DNA from 3 places in the Paenibacillus sp. J22P90 genome. Region 1 is predicted to be linked to each of the others. Evidence: riboswitches for the same ligand, from Rfam matches in the RefSeq annotation. Region 1 holds a riboswitch; each other region holds the start of a gene.
The links. A riboswitch is a leader RNA that binds a small molecule or an ion and turns the genes downstream of it on or off. The one in region 1 is predicted to bind cyclic di-AMP.
Positions count from the first base shown of each region.

Region 2: linked by a shared signal. The riboswitch ahead of safA (SafA/ExsA family spore coat assembly protein) and the one ahead of AC58UX_RS31455 (resuscitation-promoting factor) in region 1 are both predicted to bind cyclic di-AMP.
Region 3: linked by a shared signal. The riboswitch ahead of AC58UX_RS26835 (ABC transporter ATP-binding protein) and the one ahead of AC58UX_RS31455 (resuscitation-promoting factor) in region 1 are both predicted to bind cyclic di-AMP.

Region 1 is NZ_JCAUAY010000017.1:45,843-56,746, reverse strand. It holds gene holB (DNA polymerase III subunit delta') at 1-254, shown strand, start outside; gene AC58UX_RS31500 (PSP1 domain-containing protein) at 256-1,059, shown strand; gene yabA (DNA replication initiation control protein YabA) at 1,120-1,464, shown strand; gene AC58UX_RS31490 (tRNA1(Val) (adenine(37)-N6)-methyltransferase) at 1,537-2,298, shown strand; gene rsmI (16S rRNA (cytidine(1402)-2'-O)-methyltransferase) at 2,343-3,230, shown strand; gene AC58UX_RS31480 (AbrB/MazE/SpoVT family DNA-binding domain-containing protein) at 3,549-3,803, opposite strand; gene AC58UX_RS31475 (HD domain-containing protein) at 4,171-5,448, shown strand; gene AC58UX_RS31470 (TatD family hydrolase) at 5,506-6,273, shown strand; gene AC58UX_RS31465 (ABC transporter permease) at 6,256-7,506, opposite strand; gene AC58UX_RS31460 (ABC transporter ATP-binding protein) at 7,503-8,246, opposite strand; cyclic di-AMP (ydaO/yuaA leader) riboswitch at 8,530-8,723, shown strand; gene AC58UX_RS31455 (resuscitation-promoting factor) at 9,006-10,145, shown strand; gene rnmV (ribonuclease M5) at 10,303-10,836, shown strand; gene rsmA (16S rRNA (adenine(1518)-N(6)/adenine(1519)-N(6))-dimethyltransferase RsmA) at 10,896-10,904, shown strand, end outside.
Region 2 is NZ_JCAUAY010000004.1:368,917-379,820, forward strand. It holds gene AC58UX_RS15965 (glycoside hydrolase family 52 protein) at 1-1,085, opposite strand, end outside; gene AC58UX_RS15970 (helix-turn-helix transcriptional regulator) at 1,257-2,156, shown strand; gene AC58UX_RS15975 (sugar phosphate isomerase/epimerase family protein) at 2,258-3,067, shown strand; gene AC58UX_RS15980 (SRPBCC family protein) at 3,146-3,607, opposite strand; gene safA (SafA/ExsA family spore coat assembly protein) at 4,125-4,775, opposite strand; cyclic di-AMP (ydaO/yuaA leader) riboswitch at 4,781-4,915, opposite strand; gene AC58UX_RS15990 (DUF4362 domain-containing protein) at 5,014-5,442, opposite strand; gene AC58UX_RS15995 (DUF84 family protein) at 5,647-6,180, shown strand; gene AC58UX_RS16000 (glycerophosphodiester phosphodiesterase family protein) at 6,242-7,231, opposite strand; gene AC58UX_RS16005 (hypothetical protein) at 7,262-7,645, opposite strand; gene AC58UX_RS16010 (FMN-dependent NADH-azoreductase) at 7,802-8,425, opposite strand; gene AC58UX_RS16015 (cupin domain-containing protein) at 8,803-9,231, shown strand; gene AC58UX_RS16020 (zinc ribbon domain-containing protein YjdM) at 9,322-9,666, opposite strand; gene AC58UX_RS16025 (DUF2238 domain-containing protein) at 9,775-10,374, opposite strand; gene AC58UX_RS16030 (c-type cytochrome) at 10,507-10,872, opposite strand.
Region 3 is NZ_JCAUAY010000010.1:66,485-77,388, reverse strand. It holds gene AC58UX_RS26850 (5'-nucleotidase C-terminal domain-containing protein) at 1-1,158, shown strand, start outside; gene AC58UX_RS26845 (DUF2705 family protein) at 1,245-2,039, opposite strand; gene AC58UX_RS26840 (ABC transporter permease subunit) at 2,066-2,863, opposite strand; gene AC58UX_RS26835 (ABC transporter ATP-binding protein) at 2,870-3,754, opposite strand; cyclic di-AMP (ydaO/yuaA leader) riboswitch at 3,872-4,037, opposite strand; gene AC58UX_RS26830 (AraC family transcriptional regulator) at 4,208-5,038, opposite strand; gene AC58UX_RS26825 (beta-galactosidase) at 5,181-7,241, shown strand; gene AC58UX_RS26820 (alpha-L-rhamnosidase) at 7,518-10,271, opposite strand; gene AC58UX_RS26815 (carbohydrate ABC transporter permease) at 10,283-10,904, opposite strand, start outside.

The sequences.
Region 1 (10,904 bases):
CGGATCATGTACCGACGTTGTTCGATCTATTGATCCTCTGGTTTAAAGATATGGTGCAGTTGCGTCTTGAGCGCAGAGACAAGCTTGTATATAATGACCAGCTAGACTGGATGAGCTCCCTCGCGTTAAGTCGAGATGTCTCAGTCTGGGTGCGTATGATGGAGCAAGCCGTAGATTTACAAAAACGACTGCGTTCCAACGCCAATTCTCAGCTGGTTATAGAGAAAATGCTCGTGGAGATGCAGGGGGTGTAAGATGTACTCAGTGGTTGGCGTCCGCTTTAAGAAAGCGGGTAAAATATATTATTTTGATCCCATTGATTTACCGATCGAAAGTGAAAGCGCCGTAATTGTTGAGACCGCTCGCGGTGTCGAATACGGCAAGGTTGTAGTGGGCAAAAAGACAGTGAAAGAGAATGATGTCGTTCTCCCGCTAAAAAAGGTTATTCGCATTGCGGATGATACGGATGCAGAGTTGGTTGAAGAGAATAAAAAAGCAGCCAAGGACGCTTTCCAAACGTGTCACGATAAAATTAAAGACCATAGTCTTAAGATGAAGCTTGTGGACGTAGAGTATACCTTTGACCGCAATAAAATTATTTTTTATTTTACGGCTGAAGGACGTGTCGATTTCCGTGAGCTTGTGAAGGACTTGGCGAGTATTTTTCGGACAAGAATTGAGCTGCGTCAAATTGGCGTGCGCGATGAAGCGAAGATGTTGGGCGGCATAGGTCCGTGTGGGCGAATTCTATGTTGTTCTTCCTTCTTAGGTGATTTCGAGCCAGTGTCGATTAAAATGGCCAAAGATCAGAATCTGTCCCTGAATCCGACTAAAATATCGGGGTTATGCGGAAGATTAATGTGCTGCTTGAAATATGAACATGATAACTATGAAAGTGCCAAAGATTCGCTGCCGACGGTTGGTCGTCTAGTGATCACCTCATTTGGCAGTGGGAAAGTACTGGGTCTGAATATTAAAGAACGTACGGCAAAGGTTCAATTGTTTGATCTTGGGAAAGCACTGGATCTACCATTCGATGATGTTGTTGAACAAGAGTAGAAGATCGAGGATCCAAGGAGGCGCTGGCCAGTAAGCATGCATGGCACTAGAGGTGAAAGCGTGGATAAACAAGATATTTTTGGACAAATAGATGGGATTGAAGAACGAATGGGTACCACGTATGCTGAATTAGGTGCCTTGAAGAAACATATTATTACCCTCATCGAAGAAAATAAGAGATTAAGCATAGAGAATCAGCAGCTGCGTAAGCTTATTCGCCAAGAGGAAACCGTGGTCGAGGAGCCGAAGAGAGATACTGCTGAGGAACCGGTGCAGCTACCAGGAGCCGGATATGATAATTTAACCCGCTTATACAATGAAGGATTTCATATTTGCAATGTGTATTATGGACACCTTCGGACCGAGGGAGATTGTTTGTTTTGCTTATCCTTTTTAAATAAATAAGATGCTTGGCCGTAGGGGTGTATCCCTTACGGTTTTTTTCAATACTAAGCAAGATAGAGAGAGGAAAGATGTATGAAGCAAGTCCCGCTACAACTAACTGAACGAATTGATGATTTATTAACCTATGATTTGAAAATTATACAAAGTGATGAAGTGTTCAGCTTTTCGATGGATGCAGTTCTCTTGGGAAGGTTCAGCAGTGTTCCACCTAAAGGGAGAGTCGTAGACCTATGTACAGGTAATGGCGTCGTTCCCCTACTTTTATCCACACGTACCCGGGCAGAAATCTGGGGTGTAGAAATTCAGGAGCGTTTGGCAGATATGGCTGTGCGCAACGCCGAAATTAACGATCTATCCGAACGACTGCATATGCTCCAGGGTGATTTGAAAACGATTCACAAAACCTTGGGACATGGACAATTTGATGCTGTCACGGTGAACCCGCCTTATCTGCCTGTGCCCAATGGAGAGCAGAATAGCAATGTGCATTTTGCAGCGGCGCGTCATGAAATTCATTGCACGCTGGAGGATGTGATTGCAGCTTGTGCAAAGTTAGTCAAAGCAGGCGGAAAAGTTGCCATGGTGCATCGCGCTACACGTGTAGTGGACATCATCTGCCTCATGCGGCAGTATCGCATCGAACCGAAGCGAATTCGTTATGTACATGCGCGTGCGGGAGAAGAAGCGATGATGGTGCTGATTGAGGGGATGAAGGATGGTAAACCGGAAATCCGTACGCTGCCGCCTCTGATTGTATACACGGAGAACGAGGAATATTGCCAAGAGCTCAAAGATATTTATTATGGTGGCCGGAGCTCGCTTGAGTTCTCGTAAGCAGCATAACTGTAGGATTAATTTAAAGTGATGAGGGATTTACTGTGAGTTTGACGATACAGAAAAGCTACCGCGAGGATCATAGCGGTGCAGGCACGCTATACCTGGTTGCCACGCCGATCGGCAACCTAGAAGATATGACCTTCCGCGCGATTCGCACGCTGAAGGAAGTGAGCCTGATTGCCGCCGAAGACACGCGGCAAACACGCAAGCTGCTGACCCACTTCGAAGTCGCGACGCGACTGGTCAGCTATCACGAACACAACAAGCAAGCAAGCGGCCCGGAGCTGGTCCGCTTGCTGCTTGAAGGGCAGAGCATCGCGCTAGTCAGCGATGCCGGCCTTCCGGCCATCTCCGACCCAGGTTATGACCTGGTGCGGATGGCCGTAGAGGAAGGCGTGCCGGTGGTGCCCATCCCCGGCGCGAATGCGGCCCTGTCGGCGCTGATTGCATCAGGCTTGCCGACAGAGCGATTCTCCTTCGTCGGATTTCTCCCAAGGGAGAAAAAAGACCAGACGAAGTTGCTTGAAGGGCTGCAGCATGTGCAAGACACACTGCTGTTCTATGAATCGCCGCACCGCGTGGAGAAAACACTTCTGCGCATGGCGGAAGTGTGGGGGGCGGAGCGCAGGGTTTGTCTCGCCCGCGAGCTGACGAAGCGGTACGAGGAGTTTGTGCGAGGCACGATTGAGGAGTGCCTCGCGCACTTAGAGCAGTACCCGCCGCAGGGCGAGTACTGCGTGATCGCCGAAGGCGCATCCGACGCGGCCGTGCAGGAAGCAGCGGACGGTTGGTGGGAGGCGAAGACGCTCGGCGAGCATGTCGCCCACTACGAGGAGCGTGGGATCGATCGCAAGGAAGCGCTGAAGCTGGTCGCGACGGATCGAGGGTTATCAAAGCGTGATGTGTATAATGCGCTGTTGGAGCGTTAAGGGATGCAGCGTGAGCGCAGTTGGATTGGTTATTTGGAAATTGGAAATGAGAGAAGTTCTTCGAGGATGTGCGACCGCGTTTTAAAGGTTGTTTTTATCGCCAATTAGCAAGGTGTTTTCGGGAACCAAAAACTTATACTTTCTAATGTGGAAGGAAAAGGCCCCTTACGGGGCCGGATCCATGGATATGCTGAGGCGCAGACAAAAAAAGATCTCTAACCCGTGACCGAAGCCAACAAAGTTAGAGATGAAAGGAGATATGAAAAAGGTTAGAATTACCAATAGGATAAGTGCTACTTCTATTATATACTACTTTTCTTATTTTGTCACAGGTGTTGGCATTTCTGCTAAACAAATATGGCAAACAATTTTTCCTTTGAAATAAGATACGTTCTCCGCATTGCCACAGAAGATACAAGCAGGCTCATATTTCTTCAACATGATGCGCTCGCCGTCTACATATATTTCCAAAGCGTCTTTCTCGCCAATACCCAACGTGCGGCGCAGCTCGATTGGAATAACAACGCGTCCTAGTTCGTCCACTTTTCTAACAATTCCGGTAGATTTCATCATATATATAAAACCCCTTTCGATTTTATCAAATTTTTATCAAGATCGTCATGTTTCGACATTTACTTACGTCTAATGATACCAACGATTCCCAAAATAGTCAACCATATTTTCGCTTGAAAAGAGCTGATAAATGCCTGGATTCATAAATTTTGTGACAGGGTAAAAATCGGAAATGACGCTAGGAATAAGGGGTTGTAAGGAGTATATTACGTACTTTTCAAACTTAAACGGGTTGAGAAGTACTGGAAAAACAACGCTTGAGGAGTCGACAAATTGGAATTTGAAATTCGACACTAAACGACATTTTAAAGGGTTGTATGTCGAAAATGTCGAAATGTTTATTATTAGTTAGGGAGGTCGAAAGTGTATGAAGGAAGAGAAAGTGTTCAAAGATCCCGTTCATAAATACATTTATGTGCAGGATGATACAATTTGGGATTTAATAAATACCCGAGAGTTCCAACGATTGCGTCGCATACGGCAGCTAGGCACATCGTATTTAACTTTTCATGGCGCTGAGCATAGTCGTTTTTCCCACTCGCTTGGCGTTTACGAGGTTACTCGGAAAATAATTTCGCAATTCGAACGCAATCACTATGAGGATTGGCCGAAGGAGGAGCGTCTGCTCTGTTTGTGTGCTGCCTTGCTGCATGATTTGGGACATGGACCGTTCTCACATTCCATCGAAAAGGCGTTCGGCACAAGACACGAGGACTGGTCCTGCCGGATTGTGCTTGGAGATACAGAGGTGAATGAAGTGCTGAGCCGGGTCTCGCCTGATTTTCCGAAAAAGGTGGCTGGTGTCATTTGCAAATCGTATAGCGAAGAAATTGTGGTCAGTCTGGTGTCTAGTCAATTAGATGCGGATCGTATGGATTATTTGTTGCGCGATGCTTATTTTACAGGCGTTAATTACGGCACATTTGATCTGGAACGAATTCTTCGTGTCATCAGACCTTATAAAGGGCATATCGTTGTGAAAGAGAGCGGCATGCACGCAGTTGAGGACTATCTCATGTCACGCTATCAGATGTATTGGCAGGTGTATTTCCATCCGGTTACGCGAAGCGCGGAAATTCTTTTGCATAAAATATTTGCGCGCGCCAAGCATTTATATGAAGAAGGCTATACGTTCGGATTTATGGTGGAGCCGATTCTTCATTTGATTCAGAACAAAATCTCCTTGGAAGATTATTTGCTGCTCGATGAGTCCGTGATGCAAACGATGCTGACCTTTTGGAGTCAAGAGAAGGATGAGATGTTGGGGGATATGTGCAAGCGGTTCTTGGATCGAAAATTGTACAAATATAGCACCTTCGATGGCGATCAGGAGAAGTTGATTCAGCGTATGGAAATGGTAATGAGAGAGGTTGGCTTTGACCCAACGTACTATATGGAAATTGATTTCCCTTCGAATCAATCTTATGATGTGTACAGAGCTGGTGAAAATGATGATAATTTACCGATCCTCTTGTTGGATCATAAAGAGAACTTAACGGAAATCACACATCGGTCGGAAATTGTGCAATCGATTAGCGGTTTTCAAATGGGGAAACATCATGTGTATTATCCAGAGGAGCTGCTTGAGAGATTGAGTGCCGAGGATTATCCGGACATCTGGGGAATGTTAGGCGAGCAAGATTAAGCCAGTCATGTCAAAATTTTTACGAACACATATTCACTTACATAAGGGAGAACAATCATGCTCACAGATTCACATACACACTTGAATGCAGAACAATTTAAAGAGGATCAAGAAGAAGTTATTCAGCGGGCGCTAGATGCCGGCGTTACGAGAATCGTCAATGTCGGCTTTAACCGTGAAACGATTCCAAGCTCGATTGAGCTTGCGGAGAAATACGATTTTATCTACACCACAGTTGGCTGGCACCCTGTTGATGCGATTGATATGATGCCTGGTGATTTGGAGTGGATCGAGTCCTTGTGTCAACATGAGAAGGTAGTCGCAATCGGGGAGATTGGTCTGGATTATTACTGGGACAAGTCGCCGAAGGACGTTCAGCAGCGGGTATTTCGGGAGCAGATTCGCCTTGCGCGTAAGCTGGGGATGCCGATCGTGATTCATAATCGAGATGCACATCAAGATATTTTGACGATTCTAAAAGAAGAGAAAGCATCCGAGGTTGGAGGCATCATGCATTGCTTCTCGGGAAGCTGGGAAACGGCTAAGCAGTGTCTGGATATGAACTTCCATATTTCCTTTGGAGGCCCAGTTACATTTAAAAATGCCGTGCAACCGAAAGAGGTGTTGGCACAGGTGCCATTGGACCGTCTCTTAATCGAAACGGATGCTCCGTATTTAACGCCCCATCCTTTCCGCGGTAAGCGCAATGAAACCAGCTATGTTCGCTTAGTGGCAGAGACTGCCGCGGAAATTCGGGGAATGACGCTGGAAGAGTTAGCTGAAATTACAACGAACAATGCAATTCGGTTACTCGGCCTCAAGTAACGCGTTTTTCTTGAACTTCCGGCGTAGAACGACCCCGCACGCGAAAGAAATGAAGGCTAGGCCAAGCAGTGGAACTAGGAGATATAGAACTGGCGTTCCGATCATAAAAGGAATCGTCAGAATGACAAGCTCAACTGTCAGGGTTAACCAGATGATATAGGCTAAGGAACCTGCCTTGGCCTGAGATTCCAGAGGATACATATCGAGCCAGAACGTATAGCGGTGCGCACGCTCCAGAGACGTGAGCTGAACCATCGAAATGACAAGCGCGAGGAAAAGAATAACGCTCTTGGCTGTAACGGAATCGGATACGGCAATGGCTAGAACGCCAATGATCGTTAAACGAAGAACAATGGCGAATAGCTCAGTGCGTAGCAATGTCTTCATATATAAGTAGAGAAACGCCGAATCCTGTCGAAAGGGAATCATTCGAGTAAGCCCGCTGATCCAACCTCGGCGGGCTATTCGCGTTGGTAGCTGAGGGACATCTACGAACCAATTAAAGAAGGCGTAGAGTCTAGCTTGCTGTTGTTTCTCTCTGGCAATCAGGTAGTCCCATCCGATCACATATTTAGCAGTGGAACGGAAGGCAAGCAGCCAAACGAATACGAGAACTAGCGCTGCTAGACTGGCCCATAAGCTGCTGTAGTGAAATTGGATCGCAATGAGCGCAAGCGATGCTGCCCAGCGAAAGCTGACCGAGATGATTCTTGTTCGTTCTGCGGCAAATCGTCCTTCCTGCCAGCTCGCTAGCAGGTTTGCTATTTTTAATAGAAGTAATAGAGCTAGCATGAGTAAAAACGGTTGTGCATCGCTGCCTAAACAGTGATTATAAAGCGGCAGCAGTGTGACCCAAGCAAGGAATAACCACGAACCCTGAAGTGAAAAGCTGTACAGGAAGCTGCTGCGAAAATAGGTGCCCATTTCATGTTCAATTCGCAATAGAAACATCCGATCTGCGCTGCGGGTCAGTGTTCGTATGGGGCTCGAAGTGATGAGTGGAACGAGCACGAGCAGAACGATCCAAAGGTAGGGATAATCTGTCGGAAGATGCTGTAACTTTTTTGCATAATAATAGGAAAAAACGATGACAAGAAACAACAAAAAGCCGATAAAGTTACTGCGTGCAGCGTACTGCCAATACCCCATTGATTCCTTCATATAATGGTTGAAACGCTGCTTCCATAATGCATGTGTGTTAAATGCAGATGTAGTATCGGTCACGTGACTCATACCATTTCTCCTTGGACGAGCTTATAGAAGATGTCATCTAATGAAGCTTGAGGCAGCTCGGTTTGTGCGCGTAATTCGACTAAATCTCCCTGTGCCACCATATGCCCCTTGTGGAGAATGACATAGTTATCGCAATATTTTTCAATCGTAGACAAAATGTGTGAAGAAATGAGAAATGATGCGCCTTTTTGCTTCATTTTTACCATGAGTTCGAGCAAGGAGCGAATCGCTAACGGGTCGAGTCCGAGAAACGGCTCATCGATGATATATAGATTGGGCTCGATCAAGAACGCGTTCATGATCATGACCTTTTGCTTCATCCCTTTGGATAAATGACTGGCAAAGCTATTCAGCTTGTCCTTCATTTGGAACTGCTCTAATAGAGACTTGGAGCGTATCTCGTAATCCTCCTTGGAAATGCCGTAGGCCATCGCTGTTAGCTCCAGGTGTTCGCGGATCGTAAGCTCTTCGTACAACTCCGGACTTTCAGGTACATAAGCATATGTCGCTCGGTAGGGGATTGGATTTTCGGCTAGTGTTAAGCCGTTAATGCGAATGGACCCTTTTTGCGGTTGAAGCAGCCCGAGAATATTTTTGATGGTCGTACTTTTACCTGCCCCATTGAGTCCGATTAACCCCATCATTTCACCTTGGCGGATCGAAAAGGTAAGGTCATGAAGTACGGGCTTATTGGGTAAATAACCACCGAATAAAGCGTTTACCTGTAAGATGGGACCCATCTCAATTGCCTCCCTAAATAGCAAATTATTGGTATTTATTGCATGAATACTTCCAGAATCATTATAAACAAAATTGCATTTTTAGCCTAGTTTTGGTCATTATATACTGAAAAATCGAGTTTACGTACGTTAAAGTTAGATACATGTAGATATAAGTGGGTTATATGTGATAAATAAACGAAATTTAAGCGATTTAGCCCTTTTTAACGGGTGTTAATCCCTTTACAGGTTGAGATTAACAGCGTAATATACTTTTCATAATAACTTAATATCCAATTTGCCAATTTTCCATTCGCTGAGTTCCAAATGTGGAAACGGGGGAACCACTGCAAGCTTAATTAGCATTCCGATGCCGTTAAGTAAGCAGAGAGTAACAGGGGTGAATCATGGACGTCAAACAAGCAGTTTGCGTCTACGTAGGGCGACTCTCACGTCCGAATCCGTCAGCTAACCTCGTAAGCGTAAGAGAGGTAACGATTGTCGTGCGTGCTATTTGTATTTCACTATGCAAACTAAGCCAGCGAGAAGAGTCCTCTTCTTGCTGGCTTTTTGTCCTCATAAAAGGGTTTTACACAGATCAGATGACATAAAATGACCCGGAATTCATAGGATGTTGATAGGTAAAAGGGGGGGACGAACCAGATTCAGCAAGCAACAAAGCTGATGATGGAGCGTGTTAAGTTAAACTAAAAACCTTAGTCGCGTCAAATTTAATCATGCTGTAACCTGGCGGCGAGGCTTTGAAGGAGGACCGAAGAAGTGGGCAGTATCTCAATTAGCGAGACCCATGTAAAACGATCATCCAGCATGTCCTTCGCATTGCGATGGAAGCATGAAAACTTGCGTTTGATTTTAAGCCTAGCTATAATCTCAATCGCAATGACTTTCATGTTTTTGGTGTTGTTGTACGGAACGGCTACCAAGAGCGTATCCGTGGTTGTGAATGGACAAGAAACTGTTGTGCACACGAAGCAATGGGTCCTGCAACGCCTACTGGATGAACAAGCCATAACGATTGGTGAACACGATGAAATTTCAGCTGCACTCACGACCAAGCTCAAGGGTGGAGACAAAATTGTCATCGAGCATGCCTCACCAATTCAATTGACTGCTGATGGAAAGACCACCACTGTTTACACAACTGCAAGAACGGTAGAAAGTGCATTGCAACGTTTAAATATTGCACTTGGGGAGAACGATCGCATCACTCCCGAACCGACGGCCGCACTTGGCACAGGCGATGAAATCAAGATCGTCCGTGTGACCAAAGAGACGGAGGAAGTCTCTGAACCGATCGCATTTGAGACAGAGAAAAAGAATGACGCATCTTTACTTAAAGGGAAAGAGCAAGTTGTCCAAGAAGGTAAAGAAGGCGTTCTGGTGAAGAAGAAAGAAAAGACTTTCGAGGACGGAGTTTTAGTCGCGGAAGCAGTTGTGGGTGAAGCAGTACAAACAGAAAGTGTTAAAAAAGTAGTATCGGTAGGCACGAAAAATCCGGTCGTTGTTCTCTCCGCCTCTTCACCGAGTGTGGATGAGGTATCCAAGAACGGTGTAACCTTCGGCTACAAGCAAATTCTCAAAAACGTGAAGCTCACTGCGTATTCAGCGGATGTAGCATCTACAGGTAAAGCTGCAGGTGCATCAGGGTATGGTAAAACCTACACAGGCACTACCGTAACTGAAGGTCGTACGATTGCAGTTGACCCGAAGGTGATTCCACTCGGTTGGTGGGTCTACATTGAAGGTATTGGTTTCCGACGTGCCGAGGATATTGGCAGTGGCGTGAAAGGCCAAATGATCGATGTATACTACGAAGATCATGCTTATGCGAATAAATTCGGAACGAAACAAGGGTACACGGTGTATGTCGTTGGCCCAACAAAACCGTCCCAAAACTAGCGTGTAAACGGTAGGTGGGTCGGGAACACTAGATCATACACGTAGCTTGGCATATGCCTGCGCGAAAGAAGAGGAGACCCCTCTTCTTTTTCTGCGTACTAGGGTATTAGGGTATTAAGGTATTAAGGTATTAGGGTATTAAGGAAGGGAACCGCAGATGATAAAAGAGATGATCGTTGTGGAAGGCAAAGACGATACAGCTGCCATCAGGCGGGCTGTGGAGGCGGATACGATTGAAACAGGCGGCTCCGCCATCGGACAAGCCGTACTCAAGCGGATTGCGTTGGCCCAGCAGCGTAGAGGCGTCATCATTTTTACGGATCCGGATCACGCAGGTGAGCGGATTCGCAAGATCGTGGCAGCCAAGGTCCCTGGCTGCAAGCACGCCTTCATCACGCAGGAGCAAGCTGCGTATAAGGGTGACATTGGCGTCGAGAACGCGACGCCGGAGACGATCCGCCAGGCGCTGCAGAGCCTGCGGACAGAGTACAACGCAGCGGTCTCGCAGCTGACGATGGAGGATTTGATCGCAGCTGGCCTCATCGTCCATCCGGATGCGGCGGCTCGCCGCTTGGCAGTTGGCAACGCGCTGGGCATTGGGTATTGCAACGGCAAGCAATTTTATAAGCGCTGCGCGATGTTTCAGATTTCGCGCGAGGAATTCGAGGCGGCGCTGGAGCATTTGAATTGAATCGTGAATTTCACGAGAACTTACAATAACGAGAACCTATAGATAACGAGGTCTATCCTATGACAATA
Region 2 (10,904 bases), on a different contig from region 1:
TTACGAACCGTCCAAGGATTCACAGCCAACTCATAAAATAATTGATCAACCGTCAAATCGAACGTATTCATCATGCGATATTCGCCTTCATTGACGATCCAGAATGGCTCATCATCCATATCCAAAAGCTGCGTGTTCCCATAATAGCTGCGGATCGCATGCGCAAGCATAAACTTCTGGTCTGCGGAAAGGGTTGAGTTTTCAAGGGCAGCATCTGCGCTTTGAGCTAATGCAGCTAGTTTGTCGAAGTTACCTAAAGCGTAATCTGCGACAGCTTCAATGTTCTTGAACAAACGTGCATACGTATATGATGCATCACGACCCGCAGTCACGATGCCCCCACGATGGAAGCAAATCGCGAATTGATATGTACGCTTCTCACCTGCAGGCGTATCTGCGAACAAGGCACCAACGGTTCCGAGGCCGAAGGTCAAGTTTTCATCGATTTTCATTTTCAAAATATCTTCAATACTGAAATACATCCCCGAACGCACTTCTGGATCCCGCGAAACAATTGCCGTAATTCGACCTTGTCCAACACCCGCGGCCCCTTCCATCGTATCATCCAACCTGCGCATCGCACTGTACGGATCATTCCCTTGATACCCGAAGAACACTCTTCTGGAGGAGGTACCTTTCGTATTATCCACGGTAATCGAAGCGAGAACAGCTGGAACTAGCGCTAAACGAAGCTCATCATCACTTGCTGTTGCTGGATCTGGAACCGACTGTGTCGGTGAAATCAGGCTAAACTCCAAATCGCCCGCTTTCCATGTATCTGTGCTAACTTTAAAATCTCTATGAATCTCTTCTTGGGCAAAAGGGAACACCGTTTTCTTTTTCTTCGGCTTCGGATCCGGATTCTCGATATCATAGCGCTGTGCTTCATCTTCAACCGAATATTCAAAGAAAGGCAGCGCATCATACTTGCCGCCTTCCGGGGATTCAAGACCAATATATATATTTTGCTTCGGCGGACGCGCTTGTTCTAAATCGAAGCCTCCGCTTTTGCCAGGAAATCCAAGGGTAAAGCTTGCGAATGCGCCTACTGGCGAATGATGTGCGTTAAAAAATTGATTCTTCATCTCAGAAAGCTCCTCTCGATCATTTGCCCTTATTATACGACGATTGAAACACTGAACCCATGGGCAATACGCTCTTTCATTTGGACAAAAGAAACATTTGATTTCTACCCTATTAAAGTGAGATAGTAATTGTAAGAGAATGCCTATGAACCTTTCAAAGGAGCTATATAGATGAAAATCTTACAACAAGAACCTTTACCCAGCGGACTCGAAAATGCCGTTCATGGCGGCATGCTGCCTGATGTGCAGGCGTCGTTTCGGATTTTTGCCGCACATCTCCGCAAGGTCAACGCGCAATGGTCCTTTCCTGAGCATCAACATCCTATGTTTGAGCTAAATCTTGTCATCGAGGGCTCGCAGCGAATGCGTGTCGGGGATAAACATTTTGTACAGAAGCAGGGTGACTTGGTCTGGATTCTTCCGAATGAGGTGCATGCCAGCTTAGGCGCAGTCGATGGAAGTATGATGACTTATGTATGTGTACATTTGGAGGTCACCGATCCTTGGCTCAGACAGCAATTAAGTCAAATTAGGCAAACACTGCATCCTTCTGGAAGCAAAATGGAGAGCCTTATCCGCCCGATCCTGCTGGATCTCGCTCAAATTGCTAGTGCAAACGCCTCCAGCGGACTGAGCTTGAAGCTGCAGACGATGCATGCTTCCTTTCGGATTTTCACCGCGTTGAGCGAACTATTAGTAGATGACGTACAGTCATCTCCCCAGCCTAACGAAGATTCTGGCTTAGCCGCAAAGCTGGCCACACTGATTGAGCATGAAGCTGCAACGACGGCCAAGGGGCAGGAGCCATTCCGCATTACCGTTATCGCGAAGCAGCTCGGATATAGTCCTACGCATTGCAATCGCGTTTTTCACAAAGCCTATGATGTCTCGCCGCGTCAATACTTAAGCACGGTCAAGCTTCGTCAAGCCAAGCTGATGCTGATGGACCCCACACTTTCTATCGAGTACATTGCAGAACAGCTGGGTTATAAGGATTTGTCGCAATTTAGCAAACAATTCAAACGATGGACGAATTTATCCCCCACCGCCTACCGACATTTATCATGGTAAAATAAGTTGGTTTTTGCTGAAGATATCATAAGTTTTTCTCCCGCTTCCTGACCTATACTCAGAGATATTCTAGGTTTTTAAGGATAAGGAGTCATAAACATATGAAATTATATGGATACAAATCCCTATGGGAATGGAACGGAAACTGGCAGGGGAAGTTAGAGCAGATTGTAGCAGCAGGTTACTGCGGGGTTGAGTACACGCCTCCCTCCGATGCTACTGCCGATAAGCAGTTTCGAAAAGAATTAGACGACATGAACTTGTCGTTTATTGCCCAAGTCGTGACACGCGGATGGGATCATTCACGATCTTTCCGTGAGCAAGTGCTTCGCGCAGCTGAGCTGCGACCTGTTTTGATCAATTCGCACAGCGCGGCCGATCGCATGTCAGCTGACGAGCAGCTGCGCTTCTTCGAAGAGGCGCTCCGCGTCGAGCAAGAGATTGGCATCCCGATTGCGCATGAAACGCATCGGGGGCGGGCTTTTTTTACGCCGTGGCAAACGGCGGCTATGTTAAAGCAGCTGCCGGCGCTCAGCATCGGCGCTGATTTTAGCCATTGGTGCGCAGCCTGCGAGAGCATGCCGAGTCCGGAGGACGAGGACGTGCAGCTGAGCTTAGCGCGCGCGATCCATATCCACGGGCGCGTGGGGTATCCTGAAGGGCCGCAAGTAGCGGACCCGCGGGCACCTGAATTTGCCGGACATGTCGAGACGTTCATCGACTTGTGGTTGAGGATCTGTCAGCAACGCTTCGATGCCGGAGCCGAGACGATGACGTTCACGCCGGAATTCGGACCGCCGCCGTATATGCAGGTGCTTCCTTTTACGCGGCAGCCGGTGACCGACTTGTGGGACGTGAATTTGTGGATGTTTCAGACGTTTAAAGCGAGGTATGAAGCGAAGTTTCAGTGAGTGAGGGAAGCCTGTCGGACGTGGTGAAGCGTCTGCGGGCTTCTTTTGTTGGTACGGATTACCTCGAAATAGCGCCCTCTAGGTTTGTTCCTTTTCAACTAGCATCTTCAATTGCGCATTCCTATGCTGTAAGAATCTCATCATGTAGTTCTTCAACACGATTCGCTCCACTACCCACCCGATCCACCCCATTGGCGCCTCGAAACATAGCGTATCCTTCATTAACGTGCGATTTCCTAAATCAATAAACTCGTGTTCATGCCTCATACTTTTGAAAGTACCCTGCAGCATTTCATCCACAAAACGATAAGGTCGAACGTATTCCGATATGAGAGATTTGTGTTTTTGCCTAATCCCAAAATGCCGCGCCTCAAACGTAACCGTATCCCCTCCATTTATCAAGCCTGTAGTTATGCCAGCTATCGCTCTCTCCTTCGTGTGCGGCCAAACTGTCTGCGTATGAATATCAATATTCCGCGCCATGTCAAAACAAACGTCAATCGCTGCGTCAAGTTCGATTTCTGTGTAAATCTTAATCACGATGTGCACCTCATGCTTCTTTTGATTACAAGCCTGTTGAAATAACTCTTATTGGGTTCGGGTCAGTGACTATGCTGAACAATTTATATAAATAATAGGCGTGTAAAATAAACAATAACCAGAAAATCATACGTTTCTTACGATAAACCCATATATTGAATATACAAAATGCTATAGTGATTAAGGTTCCAATTATGTAGTAGATAAAAACAAATGCATTGGTTGGCTTTATTCCAAATTGATTAATAACCTTACCAACATACAAAGCAGTATCCGCTGTTAGAAACATCCACTAGAGTAAACAGAAAGATATAAAAGAAACAGGTTACAATCCCAAATAGCCATTTTTTAATTATGGTCATTATGACACTACTCCTATGTCAGATATTAAGTAACTATGATGTGTTGGTTAAGTCATTGAACCTCCTGCTTTCTCGATTCATCCAGAGTCCAATTCGACATATCCCTCAAGTTTCCTCTGCGCAAAAAAACAGCCCCCAAGGAGGCTGCCTCATAATTAATTACTTATAAATTCCTGTACCCACTCACCATTGTAGTAAGCAACACCAATTTGCGTGAAATTAGGGCTTAAAATATTTTGACGATGCCCCGTACTGTTCATCCATGCGGTCATGACCGCTTGAGGGGATTGTTGACCTTTGGCGATGTTTTCACCTGCATAGGAATATTGAATCCCGTAGGCGCGCATCATATCAAAAGGTGAGCCGTACGTTGGCGACGTATGATCAAAATAGCCGTTGTTGTACATGTCTTTGGCTTTATCCAGAGCCATCGCGGTAAGCGCGTTGTTACTCGTTAAAGGCTTCAAGCCAGCTTTCGTTCGTTCCTGATTAACGAGAGTCACGACTTGACTCGCAAATGTGGTCTGCGTTGGGGCTGGTGTAACCGCTGGTTTGGACGCAGCAGGTGTCGTCGTGCTTCCAGGGATATTGAGCTTCATCCCGGACCAAATCACGTTAGGATTGGCAACCTGCGGATTCGCTTTGATCAGCGTAGTTAGGCTGACGCCATACTTTTGAGAAATTTTCCACATGGTATCGTTCCCGGCTACCGTATGTGTTCCCGTTGCAGCAAACGCCGCATTTGCTCCCATAAGGACGCTCAAACCTAGTGCACCTGTTACCACAAGCTTTTTGTAACGTTTCAAAATAAACCTCTCCTTTTTGCGGCCTGCGAGGTTAGCTGTCGGATTCGGATCAAAGAGTAATCACCCGGCCGCATAATTCGCGGCTTCACCCCAAAGATTGGGTCCCCCGTGCTTCAAAAAAGCTTCGGCCTTCTTAGTTTTTTGATCCAAAATGGATCTAACCGATTGTAACATGGCATATTCGTGAAAACATGACGCAAAATTTTCCATTTTTATCTTCTGTAATCTCAAATACCCATTAATCAGCCACCATAAAATGAAAAGTACTCCCAACCTCAGCATCCTTACAACCATCCAGCTTATAGGAAATACCTCTTTCTACTTTCTCAGAAATCATACGTGTGCATTCCGTTTTCAGCCGTTGATTACTGCCATGTTGGTCCGCTGAATTATCATAGGAATAGGATATCTTCTCTTTTTTATATACAAAATCATAAAAAATCGGATCCCCTTCAATCGTCATTTGCATGATCCTTAACGTACTCTCAACATGTCCCTCCACGTTGGTCAAAAATTGATTGAAACGATCCAGATTCGTAATTTTGCCATGAATATTAATGACATCCCCTTTTGCCGTTCCTTTGTCAATATCGTACTTCGAACCCGAGCAAGCACTAAGTAACATACAACTCAATACGATCAATATCCGAGTATTCCTGAATTTCATCTCTGCTCCCCCTCGTATCACGCCATCTACTTGTTTGACGCAAACGAAACTGGAAATGTATTGAAACAAAGAAAATAAGCTTGAATTCTCAAGCTTTCCACATACGACCACCCCAATTGCTTTTAAGCATCCTTACGTGAAATGGAAACATGGTATACTTATTATCACGTTCTTCCGCAGTACATTACGAGGAGTTGTTTTTTGATGAAAAATGAAATGCGCATTGCGCTAGGTACGCACAATCAGGCCAAACGAGCTGCTGTTGTCTTGGCTGCTGGTATTGAACCGATCTGTCACGTTGTCCCTTCCGGAGTGTCTGATCAGCCTTTGACAGAAGATGAAACCGTCCTTGGTGCGATTAATCGGGCGAAACAAGTGCTGATCGCCGTGCCAGACGCAGAGATTGGACTTGGTCTAGAAGGTGGGCTTACCTATGATGAGGTTCATACGCAACAATGGTATTTGTTCTCGGTATGTGCGGCATGGGACGGTGAGCGGCTTTTCGTGGGCAAAGGGCTATATTTCCCTATCCCCAATGACATTGGTGAGCGATTGAAGCAAGGCGGCACTGAGCTGCGTCATATCATTGATGAATTGAGCAGCACCATTGGGAGTAATCACAAAGAGGGCGCATACGGTTTATTTAGCGAGGGGCGAATTACGCGAAGTGATGTTTTTCGAGATGCCGTCATTGCCGCGCTGACACCTTTTCGGTCGTCTTTTTATAAGGAAGATTGAGTGCATGAAAAAAAGGGCTTCACTCAAGTAGATCGTTCTACTGGGGTTGCCCTTCTAATTATCACATTTTCTCCTTATATACTGGAGCAATTCGATCTATCCGATTCGTCCAAATGCCGCCAGAATACGATGCCGGAAGCCGTTCCACATCCGCTGGCGTATCAAACCCCGTTGAGAACTCAGTCCCGTTCCCGCCTACCACAATAACTCTGGTATCCACACTATCCATTCGGTTTAGAAACTTATTCGGCCATCCCCACAGCAGCGGCGCCAGCTTTTCTGGAATGTGTATCTGAATGTGTTCACAGGCAGATGGCGTAATTCCTGTCCAGCCATACGCAAGGTATGGAAGTAGACAGCTTTTCATCGTATCCACTGAAATGACCCGCATGTCAGGCAATTTTTCCTTCACAATGGCAACTGGTAAGTTCCCGCCATAGATCGTTAATAAGTTCCTGCGTTCTGGCGATAGTTTCGCCAACGTTTCAACCAGCAAGTCCCCCTCATGGGGATCATCGGTTTTGATATGGATGAGAAGCATTTTGGTTGGAAATTGCGTGAGCACTTCCGTTAACGAAGGCATCAGACCGACCCCTTTACCGCGAAAAGGGAACGATTTTCCATTGTCGGCCGTATAGCCGTAACCAATATCCACCTTTTTCAACTCAGCCATCGTGTAATCCTTCGACTGACCTTTCACATTCGTCCGACAATCCAGCGTCCAATCATGAAAAACTGCGAATTGATTATCTTTCGTTACATGAATATCAAATTCAACTTCATCTGCTCCTGCATCAAATGCGGCCTGCATGGATGGAATCGTATTTTCCAAGTAGGGATGCTCTGGTTCAAAGATCCTTTCAGCTGTGCAGGTATCGTTCTTCAGATCCTCCATATGGAACGTTTGTGCCAGCCCGCGATGTGCCATTAGAAAAGGGTCACCACTCCGCTCTTTGGCAAGTAACGACGTGTTATTGACGTACATAAATACTAGGAGAATGAGTATAGCCCATACAATTTTACTTCTAAATATTTTTCTAAAGCGATTCATAAATCCTCCGTTTATGGTTTTTCTTATGCTCTAAATATCCAAGCTGTGGATCGAAAGCAAAGCACTTGTACGTTTGGCAATAAGCAATTCGACCGATTGTTCTACATGGAATTGTTCATATTCTGTAGCTTTTACACGCACTTTCATTAGCTTCCCATTTGGTTTCCGTATATGTAACCGATATTCCTCTAAATATTCTACTTTAGCAACGATTGTTTCCGGATCATTTTGGATGAGATCTATGCAAATTATGAGGGCAAGCACGAGAAATATGCCAAGACATACACTGAGAAGCACCGTAAATCCGATAGGACGATCGGCGCCAATTGTCAGTAGTAATTGCATGGCGGCTAGAAAGATTAAGCTGCAGATAACAATGAGTTGCGCGTTCAGCGATCTTTCGTATAGCTTCACAAGATTACCTCCTTTTTCGACTAACGGTATAAGATCATCATATATTGTATTCGTGAACGTGTTCACATTCCCTTTCTATGAATAGATTTGAACCTCTGTTTAAATAAAAAAGGAGCATCCCAAGGGATGACTCCTTCTTTATTACACCCAAAATTCTTAGAACGCTTGAGCTGCTTTCACGGTCTCACGCAAACCTTCAGCAACGATGTCAGCCGAACGATCTTTGAATTGATTATGTCCTTCAATAACAACAACTTGTGTTTGAATACCGAATAATCCAAATACACCGCGAAGTGGTCTGATGGCCGACTCAACTTCAGCCATTGGTCCTTCCGAGTACACGCCGCCACGTGCATTCAACAAAATGACTTTCTTGTCGCCAGCAAGACCAACTGGGCCTTCTGCTGTATATTTAAACGTTTTGCCAGCCTGACATAGGTAGGAAATATATGTCGTCAATGGAGCTGGGGATGTGAAGTTCCATAGTGGGAAAGCAATTACGATTTTGTCAGCCGCAAGGAATTGATCCAAAAAACGATTAGCGATCGTAGCAGCTACTTGCTCTTCTGCCGTAAGCTCATATCCTGCATTTTGCTTAAACGTGCCCGTAATCGCGTCATTCCCGTAGTAAGGAAGTTCAACTTGATACAAATCAAGTTCTGTAATTACATCCGTCGGATTTGTTTCTTTATACGCATTCAAAAATGTATCGTACATTTGAACACTTACTGCTTGATCTGCAGGTCGATCGTTTACTTTTACAAAAAGAACTGTTGCCATGACGTCATCTCTCCCATGTCTCTATCTCGTATTATTAGCACAAATTTAATTGCAACTAACATAGGCACATTATAGGACATGAGAGAGGATTACTCAAGCGTATTTTTTAACATACAAATTTAGTGGTTCGCATGCAAGAGCAATAGCAACCATTATCGAGCTTTATTTTTCCGCTTATGATAGACAAACCATGCCATTCCGATCGTTCCTGCCGCGAGTGCTGCGCAAAATAATACAATATAGCTTAAATGAAATAACTGCACATCTACCCCTCCTCCATGAGAATTTCGCTTTCCCATTCGTCTACTTATTAAGATGAGTCACAGTCAGCTAAAGTATGTACACTGGCATAGAATAGCTGTAGGAGGTGCTGCTATATGGAAAATAAACGAACATGCCGACTCATCCGTTCATCCCGAACCTATCATGGGAAGCAAGGATTTGATTACGCCGAGGCCATTTCCAAAGAAAGTGCTGATTCGCTAGGCATTTGCATGCTGCTATTAACCATTCCTCCCGGACAACGAGCAAAAGCTCATCTTCATCAAAACCACGAAACCACGATTTATATGCTGGAAGGAAAATCAGCCATGTGGTATGGGGAAAACTTGGAACAGCATATGGAGCTGGAAAAAGGTGATTTCCTCTACATTCCCGCAGGCATGCCTCATCTCCCTTATAATCCGAGTAAAACCGAGCCTTGCAGCTGTGTCCTTGCTCGCACGGATCCGAATGAACAGGAGAGTGTACTCCTGCTGCCTGAGCTGGATGCGCTTTGGGATTCTAAGACTGAGCGAGGGGGATAGTAGCTAGAGGCAACTAAACCAACTTCTCCCTATCCGTCCTACCAACGCCAATGCAAATAAAAAGATCCACGCTCAGCGTGGATCCTCTTTTCATATCTTTTTAACAAACTCCGATTTCAATTTCATCGCGCCAAAATCATCGATCTTGCAATCAATATCATGATCGCCTTCAACCAAGCGAATGTTTTTCACTTTTGTACCTATTTTGATAACGGATGAAGTCCCTTTGACTTTCAAATCTTTGATGACCGTAACCGAATCACCGTCTTGTAACACATTGCCGTTCGCGTCTTTCACTACTTTATGATCTTCGCCGTTCTCATCGTCATTTCCTGATGACGACCACTCATGCGCACATTCAGGACACACCAACAGGTTCCCGTCTTCGTACGTATATGCGGATTGGCATTTGGGGCAGTTCGGCAACTCTTCCATGCTGTCCATTCCTCCATTCAATAGTGCTAATAGTGCCACAAACGTTACCAATTGACAAGGCAGGATCTGCCATTCAGCTAACTTCCCAGCCAAATCTGCGTCTTCACTTTACCTAATATCCACTAGGGGAAGTGCCCGTTTCTTCGCCTTAGATGCCAAATAACAAGCAGTCAACGTCGCACCTACTGTACCGCAAATGATATCCGTCATCGTATCGAGTAGGCTTCCATTTTGAGAATTTAGCCCGAACAAGTGGTCTGTCGCGAACTCATAAATTTCCCACACACCTGCCATTGCGATCGAAAAAAACAAACACAGCCACACCGCGACACGCGAAGAGGGAGAATCTGTGCCTTCCTGAATTCCAGCTGCTTTGCTGTAGACCAACAAGCCGATGAAGCAAAGTATGACGCCTGAGAAGAGATGCTCTATTTTATCCAGAAAAGGAATGACCCCATAATAGCCGAATTCGTTTGCAATGAACATCGTCACAAAAATAAACAGAAGCACGCTAAAACGCAATGAAGTAAACATTGTTGTCTTCGTCCATTTCACCACAAGGCGAATGAGCTGCAGCACGGCCACGATGAGTACCGCTTGAAATATTTTGGCTCCATTGCCTTTGACGAGAAAATATACAAAACAACCTGCAGCTAATACATACATGGCAAGCTCAAAAAGGTCATTCCACCGATCCTTACCCTTCATCTGCTTCATCTCCCTTGCTGCATAATTACTTCATTATCCTATGCCTCAAACAGAACGAAATGAATGACTATCTATGTATAAAATAAAAATCCCGCCTATCCGCTATTAAGCGTGGGGCGGGTTTATTACTGGCTATTTTTTTTCTGCGAGCCATGTCGATAAGGCACTGACTTCATCATCGGATAGCTTCCCTTTAAAAGCTGGCATTGCACCCTTCCCATTCGCGATGATTGGGGTTAGTTGATCTTTTGAATACTTTCCGCCAACTTTCTGAAGATTAGGTCCGACCATCCCTTCCAAATTCGCCCCATGGCAGCTGACACAGTTTGCCTTGAAGACCGTTTGTGCATCAGCTTTAGTCGTTGTTCCCGTAGTTGCGGATGCTGTTGGTGATGTAGTTGTCGTACCTGGACTTGGGCTAGGCGTCGTTTCACTCTTTCCGCAAGCCGATAATGCCCCAGCGAGCAATAGAGTGAGGACTAAGATCTTACGATTCATGGATATGCTTCTCCTCACATTCATAGGTTCTA
Region 3 (10,904 bases), on a different contig from region 1:
CAGCCCTATGTCATTGTTGAAAAAGATGGCCTAAAAATCGGCATCATCGGCTTCGCAACGCCACAAACGACGACAACGACGAAATCAACAAACATTAAAGGTCTTTCCTTCGTAAATCCAGTTCCTTTGGCGAAAGAATTGTCAGATGAGCTTCGCGCGAAAGGCGTCGATATCATCATGGTTACTTCCCACCTACCTGGAGAGCAAAACCAAAAGTCTGCTGAAATCATTAGTGAGCTTGCTGATCTGGCAAAAGGTACTGGCAATGGCACCCTAGATGCCATTGTTGGCGGTCATTCCCACATGCGTGTTGCCGGTATTGTGAATGGCATTCCTGTTGTTGAAGCTCAAAGCTGGCTATATGCGGTTGGACACATTCAACTGTTTGTAGACAAAACTACAAAGCAAGTCGTTTCCTCCAATGCAAGCTTGTTAGAAACATATACAAACCTAACGACAGCTGACGCGAAAATTCAGCAAGCCGTTGAAGAATATAAAGCCAAGATTTCGGCGAAATCGGGCGAAGTAGAAGTCGTAGTTGCTGAGCCGCTAAATCGTAAATCTTTCCGTTTTGCTACGAATGGCGGGGCTGACCGCGATGGCGCAACACAGTTAGGAAACAGTATCACGGATGCTATGCGCGCTTCTGAGAAATCCGATATAGCGTTCACGAATATTGGCGGTATTCGCACGGATATCGACAAAGGCGAGCTAACCTATGGTGAAATGTTCGAAGTACTTCCTTTTGGCAATTACAACGTAACAGGGACAATGACTGCTGCACAAATTAAAAAAGCACTCGAAGTTACGGACAAGTACACAAGTCTCCCAGCTATTCAATTCTCAGGTTTGAAAGTTGAATGGGATAACACAAAGCCACTTGGTGAGAAATATTCCAAAATCACTTTAGTAGATGGCACTCCGATCTATGTCGATGGCAAGTTTAATACAGACCGTACATTCAAAGTGACAACCAATGATTTCATGGCTACTGGCAGTGGCGATGGTTTTACGGTTTTTGGTGAAGTAAAGGATTGGAAAGATGGCGCCATCATGCTAGATGCATGGGTGAATCACGTTAATTCCCTGAAAGCCGCTGGTAAAGAGTTATCTGTCCAAGACGATGGTCGCGATGTGCGTTTGGATTTGAAGAAATAAGCTATCATAATCATTATTCATCTCATTAATGAAGAAAGACCTTTACCGCATCCAACTATGGATAGGGTGAAAGGTCTTTTTTAACTCTATACGTGCAAATCCCGCTTCTTAAAAGAAACATAAGTAACAACCGTTAGCACAGCAATGACGACTGCCGAAATAATCACATACACGGCATCAAATCCACCGCCATACATGATATTTTTTGCCTCATAATATTTAAACGGGGTTACATATTTCAAAAATGCCAGCTTCTCATTAAAATCAATGGCAATTGATAAAATGAACGTGATGAGCATGATGCCTGTTGCAAGCGAGGCCGCCTTTTTGGAATTTTTATTAACGGCTGCAATAGCGGTACCAATGACCAGAAAAAGCAGCTGCAAAATAAACATACCCAGCATGACGATCGAGATGTCACCATTGACAGCCTCGCCTTTACTGTAAGCCCCAACAATCAACATACTCGAAATCCATGACACGAGATTAAAAATAAGGATGTTCACAAAAGCGCTCAGCAGCTTCCAACTGATGATTTGATTCCTGGACAATGGCTTCACGAATAAAAACTCAGCCGTCTTATCCCGCTCTTCCTTCGCGATAATGTTGGCCCCAAGCATTGCCGCATGGATCGTAGCCATCAACAAGAAATATAGAACCAGGATGCCGAAATAGCCGCTAGCTTTTGATAAATCTAACGCACCACCACCCATGATGACTTGGAGGGACTTTGGCATTTCTGCCATTAGATCATTAATCTGTCCGTTGGCTGCCGTTGCTTGATACTTATTCATACCACTGGCCACTAGAAAAATAAGCCCTAAGCTCCAGAAAATCATCGATTTCCGATACGTTTTCAGTTCTCTCCAAAAAATATTCACTAGCTGTTCCCCCCTCTCACCCGCAGTTATACGGCATGAACATCCTTTTTCGTATAGATGAAGTAGCTGGCTGCAATCGAAACGATGATAATCGCGATGGCCGCAATGACATAAGAGGCTTCATAACTGGCATGCGCGAGCATGTATTTCCCACTAAAATATTTAAATGGCGAGAAATATCGTTTGGCTCCCTCCCCATCTACGGCAACGATCATTCCGATTACGAAAAAGGCAAACACCGTACCAAGACTGACGGATAAGACGGCTTTTATTTTAGAAAACACGACTGAAACAATGAATCCAATAGCTAGAAACATCAGCTGGATAAACAGTAATGTGAATGAAATCAATAGAAATACGTTCACATCAAAATCAACCGTTTTGACTTGAAGCGCCATTAGATAGGCTGCAATGATATAGATCACACAGGTTATTATTAATGAAACAACTGCCGCTAATAGCTTGGAAGTCAATATTTTCGTCCGTGTGACGGGCTTCGTAAGAAGAAAGTCTGCGGTTTTCTCACGAACCTCTTTGGAGAGTATTGACGTTCCCAAAACCATGGCTTGAATGGCTCCGCAAAGCGTAATGTACATAAAGATATACATATAGAACCCAAGTAAGGTACCAAACGTTTCAATTTGAATACCTAGCGCTTTCCTGACACCTTCTGGATACCCCTCTAATATCTTGGAGAATTCAGCAAAATCCTTAGAGACCGAAGGAAAAAGGGATAAGAATAAGACGATGACAGCAATTAAGGAGCACGTCCACGTGATCGTAGATTTCCGGTAAGCTCGCAATTCATGAAGGAATATATTCATTCCGTGTTAAGCCTCCTTCTCGTAGTAGTGCATAAAGATCTCCTCTAGATCAGGCTCTTCGATCCACAGATTTTCGATTTCTATCTCCGCAATTTTTCGCATCACTTGATTAATGTTGCCTTTAAATAAGAAGCTGGTTGTCTGTCCTTGGACATCAATGTTATTGACCCCGGTCATTTTGAAAAAATGAGGGTCGAGCGCTTGCGCCGTGTCAATTTTGAACCGCTTGAAATTGTTTTCTTTTAACGTGCTGATTTTCTCAACCGTCACAATCCTGCCTTCCTTAATAATCGCGACACGATCGCATAATCTCTGTACTTCACTCAAAATGTGAGAGGAAAAAAGAATCGTTGCTCCCCTTTTATTCTGTTGTTCGAGCAATTCGAAAAACTTTTGCTGCATGAGCGGATCCAGTCCGCTTGTCGGCTCATCCAGGATGATGAGCTTCGGATCGTGCAGCAGCCCTTGGACAATGCCCACCTTCTTTTTGTTGCCCAAAGATAGATCATCGATTTTTTTCGTAACATCCAAATTCATAATTTCGGCTAACTCATGGATTCGTTTCGTGCAATCTTTCTTGTAAAAGCTAGCCGAATACTTGAGCAGGTCGATCACTTTCATGTTGTCATAGTAAAAAACTTCCGACGGCAAGTAGCCGATTTCCTTCTTAATTTCAGGCGCAAACTGGATGCAGTCTTTTCCGAAAATTTTGGCACTGCCGCTCGTTGGAAAAATCAGAGACAGCAGCGTTCGAATCGTGGTTGATTTCCCTGCCCCATTCGGTCCAATAAACCCAAAAATCTCCCCTTCTTCGATTGTAAAACTAACATCCGTAATACCTCTTGCATTCCCATAGGTTTTGGTCAAATTATTGATTTCAATAGCATGCATAGTATAGCCTCCTTGTAGCATTTATGTAACTTTTTGGGTTGATGGCATGCAAAAAGAAGCCCTAAGAGCAGAGAATCTCTACTCTCGGACTTCTTGATCATAACGAAGGCGAGGGTGCGGTTCTCTCTCAATGCACTTACGAGGTTAGCTGTCGGATTCGGACTTGAGAGCGTCCTACCTAATGCTTGTGAGCATCAGGATTCACCCCATGAAACCATGTGTTGCTTGAATGGCTTCGGTTGGTTCCCCCGTTTCCCAATTGGGAATTAAGTGGTTTCTTTTTACAAAAAATCAACTTGTCGTAATGAATCTTACGCCGATCTTTATCGAATGTAAAACGTGTATTCGCCTTTAATTATTGCAGATTTGACTTTGGCAGTCGATGAAAGCGCATTCATAGTAGAGTGACGTTGATTATCCCCTACTTTTCTGCTTATTAGTGCTTCTTAGGAATTAAGCATTATACAGCCGCCGATACTCCTGTGGCGTCAGTCCGGTATGCTCACGGAAACGCGCAATAAAGTAGCTGCTCTGGGAAAAACCAATATGCTCGGCCACTTGTTTAATTGTCCATTCGGTAGACATGAGCAGCTGCTTAGCTACAACAAGACGAGATTCAAATAGCCACACCATCGGGGTCCGCCCCATTACTTCGTGAAACATCCGGCTAAAATAATAAGTACTGAAGCCTGCCTGCTCGGCCATCTGCAAAAGCGTTAGTGGCATCGTGCAGTGCATACGAATGTATTCCGCAACCTCTCTCATTCGAGCACGCTTATCCAGTATTGTCACTGTTCCATGCGTCTCCGCACGTAAGGCAAGCTCAGCAAGCAGTTCATAGAGTTTTACGGCCAATTGCACCTCGTTCCCATCATGAGGCGATGCCAGCTCCAATAATCCCTCAGTCAGTTGTGTGAGCTTAGCTAAATCACTATACGTAAACAACCACACAGCTGAAGTGCCTTGATCGTTCAACAGCCTGTCGAGTCCCTCACCTGCAAGATGTACCCAGAATACTTGCCAGGGATCGTTCGGATCTGCCCGATACTCCTGCTCAAGACCCGCCCCGTAATAGAAGCCTTGTCCTGCTTCTAGACAAAATTCCTTCCCGTTTGCTTTAATATAGCCTTTACCGCTTAACACGATATGCAAATTGGCTTGTTGCAACTGCCCCTTAAACCGCCGCTCCTGATGTTCGGGGAATTTCGCATATTGGCCAATCATATCCGGATACACCGTGTAGTGTTTGTACATTGGCTCCGGTAATACATAGTGAATTTTCATGTGTCCTCCAAAACGCAAGAATCTGATACATGGGGCAAAATGTTAATATATACATAATATTATAAAGAAATATAATGAGTACATAAAGGATTTTAAATAACAATAAATTACTATGTCAATAGAAATGAGGATGTTGTTACTTATGGAAAAGACCATTCCAGGCGACAAATTTGATCTAGGCGTGTGCTACTACCCTGAGCATTGGGCGGAGCAACTATGGGCAGATGACTATAGGAGAATGCGGGAAATCGGCTTCACCATCGTGCGAATGGGTGAGTTTGCATGGAATATTTTTGAACCTGAAGAAGGGGTTTATGCCTTTGATCTATTCGACCGCGCGATTGACCTTGCTCACGAACATGGGCTGAAGGTCATTCTCGGCACTCCGACGGCAACTCCTCCCGCTTGGATGAGCTATAAATACCCAGAAATTCTGAATGCTACCTATGAAGGTGTGCAGTTTCAGCATGGGGTGAGACGTCACTACAATTACAGCAGCTCTGTTTATCGCGACTATTGCGCGAAGATTACCGAAGCTATGGCAACTCATTATGCGAACCACCCTGGCGTCGTAGGCTGGCAAATCGACAACGAGCTTAACTGCGAGGTAAATGTCTTCTATGCGGAGGCAGATCATGCCGCGTTTCGGAAGTGGGTACAGGAGAAGTATGGTACCTTGGACGCTTTGAACCAGGCATGGGGTGCCGTCTTCTGGAATCAGAGCTATTCGGATTGGGAGCAAGTGCACTTAACTCGCCCTGCGCCTAGTAAATCCGCTAACCCTCATCAAGCACTGGACGAAAAGCGATTTATCTCGGATAACACCATATCCTTCGCTCGTTTGCAGGCAGACATCTTGCGTGAGCTAGCACCAACTCAGTGGATCACAACTAACGGCATGTTTGGTCATCTAGATAGCCATGCCATGACGGATGAACTGCTGGATTTCTTCTCTTTCGACTCGTATCCGAACTTCTCAACCATTTGGAGCGATGCCGATCGGGAGAATCCACTCATGGACCGCAGCAATTCCAACCAGCTCACCAAGGTACGTTCGATCTCCCCCACTTTCTGCATTATGGAACAGCAATCAGGCCCTGGCGGTTGGGTGAACCGGATGGGACAACCTGCACCTAAACCAGGCCAAATGCGATTGTGGACTTATCAGTCTGTTGCTCATGGGGCGGATATGGTTCTGTTCTTCAGATGGCGAACGGCAACTTTTGGCACGGAGATTTATTGGCATGGCATCAACGATTACCATAACCGTTCCAACCGAAGGGTTGCCGAAGCCGCAACAATTGGCCGAGAATTAGGGAAAATCGGGGAGGTTATTGCTGGATCTCGTTTCACAGCGGAAGTGGCCATTTTACACGATTATGATAATGAATGGGATGGCGAACTTGACCTCTATCATGGTCCTCTAACAGGCGAGAGTGAATACAGCTGGGGGAAAGCTCTACAGTTCAGCCATATTCCTTACGATTATTTATATGTACAGAACAAGACTATCCTAGATGACCTTACTCGTTATAAAGTACTCATCTACCCGCATCCAGCCATTATGTCAGAGGAAACGGCTGAGCTGCTGAAGCAGTATGTAGCAGGTGGAGGCAAGCTTATTTTCGGAGCACGCTCCGGATATAAGGATCAACGCGGACATTGCCGCATGACGCCATTCCCTGGTGTCGTCGCGGAGCTTTGTGGCGTGACGGTCGAAGACTTTACGCTCATCGTGAAGGAAGCAGCGACACCGAACATCCGCTGGATCGATGGCGGAGCCGAAGCGAGTACACCTGCGCGTCTGTTCAACGACATTCTGCTGCCAGAGAGTGACAACGTACAGACACTAGCCGTGTTTGACAGCGACTATTATGCCGGCAAACCGGCGCTTACCCGCAACCCTTATGGCAGCGGTGAAGCCTATTATTTCGGGGCGGCGTTCAGCCGAGACGTAGCGGATGCCTTGATCCGCCGCCTTGGGCTGCAGCCTGCTACGGCAGGCTGGGCGGAGCTGCCGCCTGAGGTTGAGGTAGCAATCCGCGTGAAGCATGATCGGCGGTTTGCCTTTGTCTTGAACTACACCGACAAACCGGTCAAAGCCAAGCTTCTGCAGGAGCTGGAGGACTTGTTGGAAGGTGCATCGGTTAGTCCAGGGGAGCTGGAAATTGCTCCGTATGGGGTAAAGGTTTTTGCACTATAATTGCAACTATGAATAAAAAAAGAGGGTGCCTCACAAGCCGAATATGCGGCAGGGGGACCCTCTTTCTGTCGTGAATACATCCGTCAAAAGTGCAAATAGGCAACCTTTTCTAGTGGCAGGACCTCTCGATCTAAAATGCGTGCAAATGAGCAACTATTTCCGCCGCTACGCCTTATCTGGGCACCTTTTCGGTGCTAGAGGTTGCTCTTTTGCAATTATTTCCCTCTATTTCGTTGTTTTCCTCGAAAATAAGTGCCTTTTAGCATCTTTGACCATTTACGCGACGGTCACTTCAAACCTGTACTTCCCAGATTGCACTTGCACGACTGTCCAATTTCGTTCTTCACCAACAATGGCTACACTACCGGCATCATGTATCAAAATGCCAGACTCCATCACTCGCGAACCTTGTAGCTTAGGTAGGTACACCAGAGCCGTCAAATTTGCCGGAAGCTCAACATCAAGCTGCAAATTCCCCTCTGTATGGTGCCAGTTCACTTTTACATCCCCTTGAGGCATCTGATGACTGGCTTTTACCCAGGCAATCCCTTCCGCCAAATAGGGCTTAATCACAAGCTTCCCATGGTCGCTTGATCGTCCGTCATAATCCCTAGCGATGCCCGCGAGATGACGATAGAACCACTCCTCAACGTGCCCCAGCATAAAATGGTTCTGCGATTTCCCCATCGTGGGACCGTCCCAATGCTCGGTCAGCGCTGTTGCGCCATGAAGAATCTGATACCCGTAGCTCGGGTCATCAGTTTGATTCAGCATCTGCGCAATGATGTCCGACCGACCGCCATCGCCCAACGCCATCAAGACGAAGCGGTGCCCAACGTCTCCGCTCGTCGTATGGTAACCCCGCGAAGCGATATCTTGGCAAATATGATTGAGGACAATTCCTTTCCTCTCGTCATCGACGAGTCCCATGGCCAGCGGTGCTGCATTGGAGGTTTGGCTGCCCGACCCATATTGACCTCTCGCTGCGTCATAGAATTGGTCGTGAAAAGCAGCTTTTACGCGCTCCGCTCGTTCCGCTAAATCCGCCGCTTCCACCGACATGCCCAGTATCTCGGCGATTTGGCTCAGCACGTAGAGGTTGTAATAATAAAACGTTGTCGCCGTAATTGGAACTGGTGTATTCTGTGCAAAAGGCGGATTCGGCCCCACGTCCGCCCAGTCTCCCAAACCATGCGTCAACACATCCTGCTCCGCTTTGCTCTCAAGATAATCCACATAACGAATCATCATATCGTAATGTTCTTCCAGAATGCGCTCATCCCCGTACCAGTGGTACATGTACCATGGTACTAAGATCGCTGCGCTTCCCCACTCCGGCGAATCGCGGAAGCCCGCTTCAAACACCGCATATTCCGGAGCAATGTCGGGAATCAAGCCGTTTAACAATTGTGCGTCCTCCATGTCTCGGACCACTTTGCGAAACAAATGAGGCAGCTCATAATTGTACATCATGGATGGACCCATGAGATGTACTTCTTCCAGCCAGCCTAACTTTTCGCGATGCGGACAATCGGTGAATACACTCTTGATGTTGCTGAGCATCGCCCAGCCAATAATCTCATGAATTTTGTTCCACATGGGATTGGAGCACTCAAAGGAGCCGATGGTTGGGATATCCGGATAAATAAATTGCCCAGTCAATGCCTCCAGAATGGGCATTCCAGATATCCCCTCCTGGGAGACAAACTCTCTCGGAACAGCGCCTTCGATTTGGATATACCGGTAGCCCGTATAGGTAAATTGGGGATGCCACGTTTCTCTTTCATTTCCTTTTTTCGTATATAAAAAATAATTGCTTTCATCCTCAATCTGCTGCAGCTCCTGCTTCACACAGCCGTGTTCATCCACCAACTCAGCGGGTCTAACCACAACGCGGCTTCCAGCCTGTCCTCCAGATAAGGTGAGCGTGAACCACCCAGAAAAGTTTTGGCCTAAGTCAGCGACATAAATGCCTTGATCAAACTGACTCCATGTGACGGTGTTAAACTCTCTCATCACCTTCAATGGCTGGTTCAGCTCTGCTGCCAATTTCCCCTGCGGAGCTTCCACCTGTGAGGCCTGCGACCACGAATCATTCATGACAAAAGCTGGCATGTCCCATCCAGTCTGCTCACGTCTAGCATCGTAATCCTCCCCACCGTACAGGCAGGAATACACAATCGGTCCGGGCGCAATCGACCACTGCTCATCCGTCACGATCCACTCGATTTTCCCGTCCGTATACTGAATGGACAGCTGCATGATCAGCTTCGGATCGCCTTGCTCCACATCCTTCGCCCCAAAGTCTCGCTGTACGCCATCTTTCATATAGCGTCCCGGCTCATTGTGCACATTGTAAAAGCCATTGCCCAGCATGACACCAACAGCGTTGGCACCTTGTCTCAACAGCGACGTAACATCGTGAACCACATACTGGCACGTCTTCCTCGGGTTCGTCCAGCCAGGCTCCATGACAGAGTCGCCTACTTTTTCCCCGTTCATCCTTAGCTCGAGTTGTCCCAAACCGCAGATGTAAGCTCTTGCCCGTAGAACAGGGCGATCCACTGTAAACTCTTTGCGCAGTAATGGCAGCGGAACAGATCGAGCGTAGCCCTGCGCAGGACGCCATGCCTCACGAAGACGATCTTCGGAGCCAAGTCCAATCCACTTCGCCAGCCAATCACTTTGCTTAAGCAGTCCCATTTCCCAACTAGCGAGACCACTTTTGGTTACAACGTTCTCAGAGTCCCAAACCGTAACCTGCCAGAAATATTGCTCTCCAGACAGCAGCTCAGGACCTGCGTAAGTAATTAAAGCATTTTGCCCAGAGCTCACTTTTCCGCTATCCCACAGATCAGCCGCACTCTCCATAAGTTTCTCCGCTGTCGAAGCCACTCGGATCTGATACGCAGTCTGCCTAACACCCCGCTGCTCCGTCGGCCTGAAACGCCAACTAAACCTTGGCTCCGTAACATCAATACCTATTGGGTTCACTCTGTCCTCTACCAGAAGACTCGCAATTTCCAGCATTTTAGCCACTCCTATCCCTTAATCGCTCCTGCTGTCATCCCCGCAACAATATGCTTCTGCATGAGTACATAAGCCAGAACAACAGGCAGCGAAATCATCATAATGTCCGCAAACACCAAGTTCCAATCCGACGCATGCTGACCAAAAAAGAAAAAGACCGTCAAACTCAGCGTAAATCGACTTGGACTATTTAAAAAATAAAGTGATAAATTAAAATCGTTCCAGATCGTCATAAAAGTTAAAATAAATGCCGTCGCATTAATCGGTTTCAGCAGCGGAAAGATGACCTTCAAGAACAATTGAAATCCTTCCGCCCCGTCAATACTTGCTGCTTCATCAATTTCACGGGGAACACCTGTAAAAAATCCAATGTACAGATAGGTCGTAAATGCAAAATTCGTTGCGATATATAAGAAGATGATCCCCACGTAATTTCCCGTCAAATGAAGTTCCTTCAGGAACATATACGTCGTAATAATGGAAATGGGGAGTACCATGCCCGTCAATAGAAGAGAGCGTAGAAACCGGCAAAAAGCATCATTTCGGCGTTGAATAATATAAGCAGAAAGTGAACACAACAGGATGACCCCGATTACACTGGCACCTGTGACTAAAATCGTGTTACCGAACGCT